2 linked regions of the Bradyrhizobium diazoefficiens genome follow. The protein of the gene in region 1 interacts with the protein of each later gene in a pairwise test. Links are inferred from orthologs where the notes say so. Each region holds a gene or a part of one and is shown in the gene's direction. Other genes may lie near its edges.

Region 1 (6,076 bases):
CGATCGACATCACGAACAGGCCGAGCAACCAGAATGCGTAGCCGGTGCTGGGGGGCTCGCCATAGGCGCTGGCGATGCCGAGCGGCAGCGTGACGAAGGCCGCGATCAGCAATACCAGATGCATCACGATTGGAACCACGCGGCTTTTGATCTGCATCAGGAGATGCGCATAGGCATAGCCCGCCAGCAACAGCGACTGGAAAAACACCATCGCCACCGACCACACCGCCGGCGAGCCACCGAGCCGCGGCAGCACCATTTTCGTGAACAGCGGCTGCACCGAGAACAGCAAGAGCGCACTGACGAAAATCGCGGCGGTGTAGACCGTCAGCAGCAGCCGGTTGCGCGACGAGGATGGCTGCTCCGTGGCGGCGGGTTGCACGATCGAATCCATGGAAGCTCCGGCTTACCCCGGCGGGCGCCGGGCGCGCGCAATGGAGCACACCGCGCCTGAACGGGCAATAAATGGTCTCATGATGTTAATGGTCCCGTGGTGATGTTGCGTAGGGAAATGCCTGATATACAGCTGTCATTCCGGGACGATGCGTCAGCATCGAACCCGGAATCTCGAGATTCCGGGTCTGGTCCTGCGGACCATCCCGGAATGACAGCGGAACATTCAGAAACCTTTCATGAGCGATACCGACGTCGTCATCATCGGCGCTGGCCATAATGGCCTCACCTGCGCGGCCTATCTCGCGGCGGCGGGCTTGCGTGTGCATGTGGTCGAGCGCCGCAAGGTGGTCGGCGGGGCGGCGGTCACGGAGGAGTTTCATCCGGGCTTCCGCAACTCGGTCGCGGCCTACACTGTGAGCCTGCTCAATCCGCAGGTCATCAGCGACTTAGGGCTGGCCGAGCAGGGCTTGCGCGTGGTCGAGCGGCGCGCGCAAAATTTTCTGCCTGCGCCCGACGGCAACTATCTCCTCACCGGCGAGGGCCGGACCAAGGCATCCGTCGCGCGGCTCAGCGCGCGCGATGCCGACGCGCTCGACCGGTTTTCGCGCGAGCTCGAGGACATCGCCGACGTGCTGCGGCAGTTCGTGCTGCGCGCGCCGCCGAACCTGCTCGGCAGTTTCGGCATTGGCGCCATCCGCGAGGCCGCGAACGCGTTGACGACGGCCAACATCCTGCGCGGATTGACGCTGGAGCAAAGCCGCAGCCTGCTCGATCTCTTCACCCGCTCCGCCGGCGAGATGCTGGACGAGCGGTTCGAGCATGATCTGGTCAAGGCTCTGTTCGGCTTCGATGCCATCGTCGGTAATTATGCCAGCCCTTACGCCGCCGGATCGGCCTATGTGATGCTGCATCACGCCTTCGGCGAGGTGAACGGCAAGAAGGGCGTCTGGGGCCACGCCATCGGCGGCATGGGCGCGATCACGCAGGCGATGGCGCGCGCCGCGCGGGCTCGGGGCGTCACGATCGATACCGATGCCGGCGTGCGTGAGGTGATCGTCGAGCGCGACCGCGCCGTCGGCGTGGTGCTGGAGAACGGCAGGGCGATCCGCGCAAAATATGTCGCGGCGAACGTCAATCCAAAGCTGCTCTATACGCGGCTCGTCGCGGCCGACGCCCTGCCCCAGGATTTCCTCGCCCGCATCCGCCACTGGAAGAACGGCTCCGGCACCTTCCGCATGAACGTGGCGCTGGACCGCCTGCCCTCCTTCACGGCGCTGCCGGGCGCTGGCGATCATCTCACCTCCGGCATCATCCTGGCGCCGAGCCTCGGCTATATGGACCGCGCGTATCTCGATGCGCGGGCGCACGGCTGGAGCCGTCAGCCCATCGTCGAGATGCTGATCCCCTCGACGCTCGACGACACGCTCGCGCCCGCGGGGCACCACGTCGCGAGCCTGTTCTGCCAGCACGTCGCGCCGGAGCTTCCCGACGGCAAGTCCTGGGACGACCATCGCGAGGAGGTCGCCGATCTCATGATCGCGACGGTGGACAGCTACGCGCCCGGCTTTGGAACAAGCGTGCTCGGACGCCAGATCCTCTCCCCGCTCGATCTCGAGCGGCAGTTCGGGCTGTTAGGGGGCGACATCTTCCACGGCGCGCTGACGCTGAACCAGCTGTTCTCGGCGCGGCCGATGCTGGGCCATGCCGATTACCGCGGCCCCCTCAGAGGCCTCTATCACTGCGGCTCCGGCGCCCACCCCGGCGGCGGCGTCACCGGCGCCCCCGGCCACAACGCAGCACAGGCGATTTTAAGGGATCACCGCGGCCTGTTCGCAAGCCGTGGATAGGTCTGTGGACGGGGTGTGGACAAGCCTGTTGGCAGAGCTGTGGTGAAGCCGTGGAAGGCTGGCGCGACGGCTGGTTCACACCCCCGGGGATCAGGCTGTGGAGAAAGGGCTGGATAAGTCAGGTATGAGCCGGTGGATCGCCCCCCGGAGCATGAGTGGAGCGCCTGTGGGCGCGGCCAGCAATAACGGGCTTCGCTTGCTCCCCAAAACGGCTTCGCCCGCCAGAGGGCAATTCCCCCAGCGGGCGGTCGTCGAAAAAGCCATCTATGAAGAAAGGTGCCCCCGCTGGGAAACGGGAGGCAGAAATTACTTCAAGGAGGTGCTAATCGAAGCAAACTTGTCGTTCAGCGTGGTGCCCAGGCTGTTCACTACGGTGATGATCGCCAGCGCGATACCGGCCGCGATCAGACCGTATTCGATCGCGGTTGCCCCGGACTCATCGGACCAGAATTTCGAAATCATGCGCTTCAAGATTCGCCTCCGTTTCCATTTGAGGGTGTGCTGGTTGGTTCCAACATCCGGAAATCTACGGAGAACAACCTGCGGTCAAGTTAACTGGGAACTGCAAGTTATACGGAAAATTTGGAACAAAAGTTCCAAAAATTGAACCTGACGGAACCCTAGAATGCAGTCTTCCCCCACCTATCGCGCCAGCTTTTCGACCGGCAACGAGGCTGCCGCCAAGCGTGTTGTCGACGTGCTTACTGAAGTGTTTTTCGACGGCGATGCGGCCGTCGCCGCCTTCGAGCGGCCGGACGGAGAATGGGACGTCACGCTGCATTTCGCCGAGGCGCCGGATCAGGAATTGCTGCGCGAACTCGTTGCAACGTCAGCAGGAAATGACATCGCGGCCACGCTTGCCTTCGACACAATCGAGGCCAAGGACTGGGTCAAGGCGAGCCTCGAAGACCTCGTCCCGGTGCCGGCCGGACGATTCGTCGTCCATGGCAGCCATGACCGCGACCGCGTGGCGCCAAACAAGCTCGCCATCGAGATCGAGGCGGCGCTCGCCTTCGGCACCGGCCACCACGGCACCACGCGTGGCTGTTTACTTCTGCTTGACCATGTCCTGAAGCACGCGCGGCCGAAGCGCGTGCTCGACCTCGGTACCGGAACCGGCGTGCTGGGGATCGCGGCGGCCAAGGCGCTGCATCGCGCGGTGCTGGCCTCCGACATCGACCCGCCTTCGGTGCGGGTCGCGGCCGAGAACGCGGCCCTGAACGAAGCCGGTCATGATGTGCGGGTAATCCGGGCCACCGGCTTCGCCGCGCCGGACTTTGCCAAAAGCGGCCCGTTCGACCTGGTGCTGGCCAACATCCTTGCCAATCCGTTACGCCAATTGGCGGGTCCGATGGTCCGGCATCTCGCGCCCGGTGCCCGCGTCATCCTCTCCGGCCTGTTGACCCACCAGGCTCCCGCCGTGATCGCCGCCTACCGCGCGCGCGGCCTCGTGCCGTTGCGGCACCTGCGGATCGAGGGGTGGAGCAGCCTGCTGCTGCGGAAGATGGGGTAAGCCGGCATAGGTGCCGTCGACGCTACTCCGCCGGCTTGTCGTCCTGATGCATCGGGCCCTCGTCCTGCAACGCCCGCCTCGCGCGGCGCTCGGCGACGCGATCCATCATCTGGCTGATGAGGCCGCGCGGCTTCTTCGGTGTCGTTGCGGCGGGCGCGCGGCGCGCCGGCGGCGAAATCTTCTCAAACGTGAACGCTGGCATCGTGTGTCCCCTCGCCGTTGAGATGAACCACTTGCTCGAATTTCCCTGTTATCCGGACGAAGCGCAACAGCCGCACCCTTTACTCCACTCAATTCGAATGGAACATTTTCAAGCACAGTCCATGCCAGATGCGACCCCAAATGCGTCTACATTGCGGACTGATCGCCATGATCCTAAACTGAGCCATGTTCGAAGCGCACTTCCAGACATTCGAAGAGCCCGAGGCCGGCGTCGCATTGGCGGCGCGGCTCGCCGCACTCCGCGAAGAACTCGCCCGCCGCAAGCTGAGCGGCTTCGTCATTCCGCGCGCCGATCAGCAGCAGAACGAGTATGTAGCGCCCTCCGAAGAGCGGCTCGCCTGGCTGACCGGCTTTACCGGCTCGGCCGGGCTCGCCGTGGTGCTGACTCAGGAAGCTGCATTGTTCGTCGACGGCCGTTACACGATCCAGGCGGCCAAACAGGTCGACGCCAAGGCGTGGGCGGTGGAGTCGCTGATCGATCCGCCCCCGGAGAGCTGGGTCTCGGCGCATCTCAAGTCCGGCGATCGCCTGGGATTTGATCCGTGGCTGCACACTTTTGCGGCAGCCGAGCGCCTCTCGGCCGCCTGCGCCAAGGCCGGTGCCGAACTGGTCGCGGTCGACAGCAATCCGGTCGACGCGGTCTGGCAGGACCGGCCGCAGCCACCAGTCGCGCCGGTCGCGATCCACGGCCTGCAATATGCCGGCGTCGCCGAGGCCGAGAAGGTGGCCCAGATCAAGAGCGAGATCGAGAAATTAGGCGCCGACGCGCTGGTGCTGTCGGATAGCCATGCGGTGGCCTGGACCTTCAACATCCGCGGCGCCGACGTCGCGCATACGCCATTGCCGCTGTCCTACGCGCTGGTGCCCAAGGTCGGGCGGCCGACCGTGTTCATCGACCATCGCAAGCTCTCCAACCTCTCGCGTGATCATCTCGAGCAATCCGCCGACGTGCGCGAGCCCGATGCGCTGACGCCGACGCTGATGGCGCTCGCCAAGAGCGGCGCTGCGATTGCGCTCGACAACGCCACCGCAGCCGACGCGCTGAGCCGGTTGATCACGGGCGGTGGCGGCAAGCCGGTGCGCGGCAGCGATCCGATCGCGTTGCTCAAGGCGGTGAAGAACGCGACCGAGATCAAGGGCACGCAGACGGCGCACCGCCGTGACGCAATCGCACTGGCGCGTTTCCTCGCCTTCATCGATCGCGAGGCGCCAAGCGGCAAGCTCACCGAGATCGACGCAGTCGAGGCGCTGGAGACGTTCCGCCGCGACACCGGCGCGCTGAAGGACGTGTCGTTCCCGACCATCTCCGGCACCGGTCCGAACGGCGCCATCGTGCACTACCGCGTCACCCGCAGGAGCAACCGGCGGATCGCGCCTGGCGACCTGCTGCTGATCGATTCCGGCGCGCAGTATGAAGACGGCACCACCGACGTCACCCGCACCATGGCGGTGGGCGAGCCGACGGACGAGATGCGCGACCGCTTCACCCGCGTGCTGCGCGGCCATATCGCGATCGCGCGCGCGGTGTTTCCCGACGGCACCACCGGCGCGCAGCTCGACACGCTGGCGCGGCAATATCTCTGGGCCGCCGGCGTCGATTTCGAGCACGGCACCGGCCACGGCGTCGGCAGCTATCTCAGTGTGCACGAAGGCCCGGCGCGGATCTCGAAGCTCGGCACCACGCCGCTGAAGCGCGGCATGATCCTCTCCAACGAGCCCGGCTACTACAAAACCGACGGTTTTGGCATCCGCATCGAGAACCTCGAACTGGTGGTCGCCGCCGACATCAAGGGTGCCGAGAAACCGATGAACGCGTTCGAGACGCTGACGCTGGCGCCAATCGACCGCCGGCTGATCGACACAGCGATGCTGAACCGCGACGAGCTCGCCTGGCTCAATGCCTACCACGCCCGCGTCCGCACTGAAGTTGGGCCGGCGCTGGATGAGGCGACGAAGGCGTGGCTGGATCAGGCCACGGCGGAGCTGACGTAGCGCCGCGCATGGCGCTACGCGGTTTGCGCAAGGCTGCTTCTCCCGCCCACTGCCGTCATGCCCCGCGAAGGTGGGCATCCAGTATTCCAGAGACGACAAACGTATC
Region 2 (5,660 bases), 2.8 Mb from region 1 along the record:
CAATCCACCGCCGCGTACACCAGATTCCGCACCAGTGTCCGCGTGAAATCACGTTGGCCCGGGCCCTGGCTCATGAACACCGTGAACAGATCCTCTTTCGGATCGATCCAGAAGAACGTCCCCGCAATGCCGCTCCAGAAATACTGGCCGACGCTGCCGGGGAAGGGCGCGATGCCGGCCTCGCGGCGCACGGCGAAGCCGAGGCCGAAACCGTGGCCGGGCGACAGCAGCGTACCGTTGGTGACGACGTGAGGCCCGAGGTGATCGGACGCCATCAGCTCCAGCGTCTTGCGGCCGATGATCCTGTTGCCATGGAGGGTGCCACCATTGCGCAGCATCAGCGCGAAGCGGGCGTAGTCCATCGTGGTTGAGACGAGACCGCCGCCGCCGGACTCCATGACCGGCTGCTCCAGCATGTTGAAGAGCGCGACCTTGTCGCCGGTCCAGGGATCGGCTTCGAACGGCTGGGCGAGCCGACCGGCGTTGGCCTCGGAGGTCGAGAATCCGGTCTCGGTCATCTGTAGCGGCGCGAGGATACGTTCCGTGAGGAAGCTGCCGAGCGATTTGCCGCTGATGATTTCGATGATGCGGCCGAGGATGTCGGTGGAGCGGCTGTAGTTGAACTCGTCGCCGGGGTGGCAGACGAGCGGGAAGCTCGCCACCAACGCCGCATGCTCGGCACTGGTGATCTTGCGGCTGCGGACGCGGGACTCCTGGTAGAGCTTGTGCACGGGGCCGTCGCCCTGGTGCTCGTAGGTGAGGCCCGAGGTGTGACGCAGCAGGTCCTGCACCGTCATCGGCCGCTTCGGCGGAACCAGCTTCAGCGTGTCGCCGCTGACCACGCCGACCTTCTGGTTGGCGAACTCCGGAATGAATTTCGCGACGGGATCGCCGAGGAGGAGGTGGCCGTCCTCGACCAGCGCCATGATGCCAACCGAGACGATGGGCTTGGTCATCGAGAAGATCCGGAAGATCGACTCAAGCGCCATCGGCGTCGAGCCCGTCGGGCTCTGCTTGCCGAGCGCCTCGAACCAGCCGACCTGGCCGCGGCGGGCCACCAGCACGGTCACGCCGGGCACGGTTCCTTTGTCGATCTCGCGCTTGAAGGCATCCGACATCGCCTGGAGGCGGGGCCGCGACAGACCCAGCGTTTCCGGCTTAGCCTCGGGGAGAGGCCGTGTTTTCAGCGCGGTCGCGGCTGTGGCGGTCATGTTCACTCCCGGGGCCCATGATTGTCGGGAACGAACTCTGGCCCGGAAGCCACGGTACAAACAAGCGAAGCCAGCGCGCTTCACCCTTGCAATTGAGCCGTCCCCTGTGCTTGAAAGCGCCCCTGATCCGCGGCAACGCAGGGTCCGTAGGAGTGTAGCTCAATTGGTAGAGCACCGGTCTCCAAAACCGGGGGTCGCAGGTTCGAGCCCTGCCACTCCTGCCAGCTAATCCGGACAATCAGGATCGACAGGCAGGACGGCGGCGGGCCGAAAAGCTCGGACCGTGCATCATGCGGGGCCCATAAGCCCTTGATCCGCATCGCGTCCGCGAGCCGGGTCCACACGCATTCCGCCCCGCCACGCCTTGACCTTTGGCCCCATCCGCAGTATCTACCCGGCACTCGCAGCCGGCCCGTTAAACGCGGATTTCCGGCGCGGCTTTGAAATCCCCCGAACAATCGAGCCCGGTTTTCCGGCTCATCCTTCGAGACAGAGGGCTGGGCCACAGGCGGCTGTTCGGATCCCTGAAATCTTTAATCGCGTCTGGCGAAGGACGTTGGACCTCAAACGATGGCAGTCAGCCCGTTCAAGTTCTTGCAGGAAGTTCGCTCGGAGACCGCCAAGGTCACCTGGCCGACCCGTCGTGAGACCACGATCACCACCATCATGGTGTTCGTGATGGTCGCCGTGGCCTCGATCTTCTTCTTCGCCGCCGACCAGATCATCCGTTACCTCATCACCTTCCTTTTGGGCATTCACTGATGGCAACAGCAGCCGCTGCAACCCAATCGACCGACAAGCGCTGGTACATCGTCCACGCCTACTCGAACTTCGAGAAGAAGGTCGCCGAATCGATCCGCGAGCAGGCCAAGCAGCGCGGGCTCGAGGAGCTGTTCGAGCTGGTGCTGGTTCCGACCGAAAAGGTCACGGAAGTGCGCCGCGGCCGCAAGATCGACGCCGAGCGCAAGTTCTTCCCCGGCTACGTGCTGGTGAAGATGAAGCTGACCGACGAGGCGTTTCATCTGATCAAGAACACCCCGAAGGTCACGGGCTTCCTCGGCGCCGAGAACAAGCCGATGCCGATCTCGGAAGCCGAGGCCATGCGCATCCTGCACCAGGTGCAGGAAGGTGTGGAACGGCCGAAGGCTTCTGTGTCGTTCGAGATCGGCGAGAACGTGCGCGTGGCCGACGGACCGTTCGCCTCGTTCTCGGGTGTTGTCGAGGAAATCGACGAGGCGCGCTCGCGCGTGAAGGTCGCGGTGTCGATCTTCGGCCGCGCCACGCCGGTCGAACTGGAATTCGGTCAGGTCGAGAAGGTCTGATCGGGTCACGCGTGAAGCCGAAAGGCTTCCCGCAAAGAGAGGCCGTGGGAGGGAGGGGGCGGTTGCCAGCCGCATCCGACCCAGACCACGAACCTGAAACCGCCGGTCCAGGCCGGCACAACAGGAGTGATACATGGCAAAGAAAGTGACCGGATACCTGAAGCTTCAGGTCCCGGCCGGTGCGGCGAATCCTTCGCCCCCGATCGGTCCCGCGCTTGGTCAGCGCGGTCTCAACATCATGGAGTTCTGCAAGGCGTTCAACGCCCAGACCCAGAAGGAAGAGAAGAACACCCCGATTCCCGTCGTGATCACGATCTACGCCGATCGTTCGTTCACGTTCGAGATGAAGACCCCTCCGATGTCCTTCTTCCTCAAGCAGGCTGCAAAAATCCAGTCCGGCTCGAAGGCGCCGGGCCGTGACAAGGCCGGCAAGGTGACCAAGGAGCAGGTGCGCGAGATCGCCGAGAAGAAGATGAAGGATCTCAATTGCGACACTATCGAATCGGCCATGAAGATGGTCGAGGGCTCTGCCCGTTCGATGGGTCTGGAAGTGGCGGGGTAAGGGCTTATGGCAATCGGAAAGCGTTTGAACAAAGCCCGCGAAGGTGTTGACCGCGAAAAGCTTTACCCGCTCGCGGACGCCATCAAGATGGTCAAGGAACGCGCCAAGGCGAAGTTCGACGAGACCATCGAGGTCGCGATCAATCTCGGCGTCGATCCGCGTCACGCCGACCAGATGGTCCGCGGCGTCGTGACCCTGCCGAACGGCACCGGCCGTACGCTCCGCGTCGGCGTGTTCGCCCGTGGCGCCAAGGCTGATGAAGCCAAGGCTGCCGGTGCCGACGTCGTCGGCGCCGAAGACCTGGTCGAGAAGGTGCAGAACGGCTCGATCGATTTCGACCGCTGCATCGCCACTCCCGACATGATGCCGCTGGTCGGCCGTCTCGGTAAGGTGCTTGGCCCGCGCGGGCTGATGCCGAACCCGAAGATCGGCACCGTGACTATGGACGTCACCGGTGCGGTCAAGGGCGCCAAGGGCGGCTCGGTCGAGTTCCGCGTCGAGAAGGCCGGCATCCTGCAGGCCGGCGTCGGCAAGGCCTCGTTCTCCGAGGAGAAGCTGGTCGAGAACATCAAGGCTCTCGCCGATGCTGTCTCGAAGGCGAAGCCGGCTGGCTCCAAGGGCACCTACATCCAGCGCGTTGCGGTGTCCTCGACGATGGGCCCGGGCGTGAAGGTCGAGCCGGGTACCATTCTCGGCTAAGTCTGGAAATTGCACGAGGCGAGGGGCGGAATTGGGCAACCGATTCCGCCCTTCGTCGTTTGTGCAAGCCGCTACCTTGTGGGTCAAATCGGCCTGAATCGGCCCTTGTCAGGCCGCCTCAAGCCCCACCGGCAACGGATTGGAACTGGTGTGAATTTTGCTCTTGGCAAGCGGGCAGAGAGCGGTTAAAGAACCGCTTCCGGACGTGCCGGCCTTGGCTGGCGCGTCTGTGCACGCATTCCGAAAACCCGACACGCAGGAGATCATTCCTTTTCAGGACGTCCGTGAGGATTTGCCCGAAAAGGAAGGAAAATCCATCGGTTGGTGGGATGCGGGCAGAGGTCAGGCGGTTCGCCGGCTGGCCTTGTCCTGTCCAAGACTGCAGGCGCCTGCGGGAAATTTCGATTTCTCAATGGCTTAATCGCATGGCCTGCATAGACGGGTGAAGACCGGATTTCACTTCGCGTTCCACCTTAAGGTGGTCGCAGAATGGGTTTGGTTCGGACCTCGACACGCCGTGGGCTCCAACGAGCTCCCGGAGGGCAGGCTTTGAATTGTCGTCTCGCCCGGCGCGTGTCCGATGGGTTTTGACCCTGAGGTTCAGGTTTTGGGTGGGGCGATGGGTGCAACCCGGCGGTCCCGCTTTTCGCGATGACCGCCAACCGGAAAGAGCTTGCTGTGGAACGAGCGGCAAAAAAAGAAGCGGTCGAACAGCTCAATGGGGTCTTCAAGACCACGAGCGTCGCGGTCGTTGCTCAATATTCCGGCCTCACAGTTGCCCAGATGCAGAAGCTGCGCACGCAGATGAAGCAGGCTGGCGCCTCTGTGAAGGTCTCGAAGAACCGTCTCGCCAAAATTGCTCTTGAAGGCACTGACGTCGTTGCCATCGGCCCCATGCTGAAGGGACCGACCGTGATCGCCACTTCGAACGATCCGGTAGCGGCGCCAAAGGTCGCCGTCGAATTCGCCAAGGCGAACGAAAAGTTCGTCATCGTTGGCGGCTCGATGGGGAAGACCGTCCTGAATGTCGACGGCGTGAAGGCACTTGCCTCACTGCCGTCGCTTGATGAGCTGCGTGCCAAGATCGTCGGGCTGCTTGTGGCCCCGGCGACCAAGCTCGCTCAGCTCGCCAACGCGCCCGCGGGCAAGCTCGCGCGCGTCATCCAGGCTCATGCCTCAAAGGGCGAAGCGGCCTGACGCCCTTCGCAAAACTCAAACCCGAACCAGACTTACATTCAAGGAAACTGAACAATGGCTGACTTGCAGAAGATCGTTGACGACCTCTCGAGCCTCACCGTGCTCGAAGCTGCCGAACTCGCGAAGCTCCTCGAAGAGAAGTGGGGCGTTTCGGCTGCCGCGGCCGTCGCCGTGGCCGGCCCGGCTGGTGGTGGCGCTGCCGCCGCTCCGGCTGAAGAGAAGACCGAGTTCACGGTCGTTCTCGCCGCCGCCGGCGACAAGAAGATCGAGGTCATCAAGGAAGTCCGCGCCATCACCGGCCTGGGCCTGAAGGAAGCAAAGGACCTCGTCGAGGGCGCGCCGAAGCCTGTCAAGGAAGGCGTGAACAAGGACGAAGCCGAGAAGATCAAGGTCCAGCTTGAGAAGGCTGGCGCGAAGGTCGAGCTCAAGTAAGCAACGCTTGCTGACGAGGCCCCGGGCCGAGCCCCGGGGCCCTTGGTCCATCCCTCAAAAGGGTGGGCCGGATGCAAAAGGCGTGCGACGGATCGTCCCGACGCAGGCCGAACACGAAAATGTGTGGGGATTTGAGGGTGTGCCCCTCGAATCTCCACTATTGTCGCCCCATATCGGGTCGACAGCACGAAAGCGCGGTGGGCAGGGATGCCGGATTTCCCTGTAAGCCGTTGGGAG

The links. Proteins that work in one complex are often made in the same cells at the same time.
Region 2: the proteins of JJC00_RS29780 (region 1) and rplK interact in binary tests that used the Escherichia coli proteins (3 or more experiments, as listed by UniProt). The link is inferred for Bradyrhizobium diazoefficiens from one-to-one orthologs.

The regions. Positions count from the first base shown.
Region 1 is NZ_CP067102.1:6,403,563-6,409,638, forward strand. The notes cover bases 1,912-4,812. They hold JJC00_RS29780 (50S ribosomal protein L11 methyltransferase), read left to right. Parts: upstream 1,912-2,868; coding sequence 2,869-3,756; downstream 3,757-4,812. Other genes in these bases: JJC00_RS29770 (phytoene desaturase family protein), read left to right, coding at 1,912-2,243; JJC00_RS29775 (Flp family type IVb pilin), read right to left, coding at 2,550-2,705; JJC00_RS29785 (hypothetical protein), read right to left, coding at 3,779-3,958; JJC00_RS29790 (aminopeptidase P family protein), read left to right, coding at 4,144-4,812. Outside these bases: JJC00_RS29765 (fused MFS/spermidine synthase), read right to left, coding at 1-394; more of JJC00_RS29770, read left to right, coding at 633-1,911; more of JJC00_RS29790, read left to right, coding at 4,813-5,970. UniProt on the Escherichia coli protein: Methylates ribosomal protein L11.
Region 2 is NZ_CP067102.1:3,600,989-3,606,648, forward strand. What follows is about bases 1,500-4,380. They hold rplK (50S ribosomal protein L11), read left to right. Parts: upstream 1,500-2,666; coding sequence 2,667-3,095; downstream 3,096-4,380. Other genes in these bases: secE (preprotein translocase subunit SecE), read left to right, coding at 1,782-1,973; nusG (transcription termination/antitermination protein NusG), read left to right, coding at 1,973-2,533; rplA (50S ribosomal protein L1), read left to right, coding at 3,102-3,794. Also shown: JJC00_RS16500 (serine hydrolase domain-containing protein), read right to left, coding at 1-1,211; rplJ (50S ribosomal protein L10), read left to right, coding at 4,473-4,991; rplL (50S ribosomal protein L7/L12), read left to right, coding at 5,046-5,423. UniProt on the Escherichia coli protein: Forms part of the ribosomal stalk which helps the ribosome interact with GTP-bound translation factors.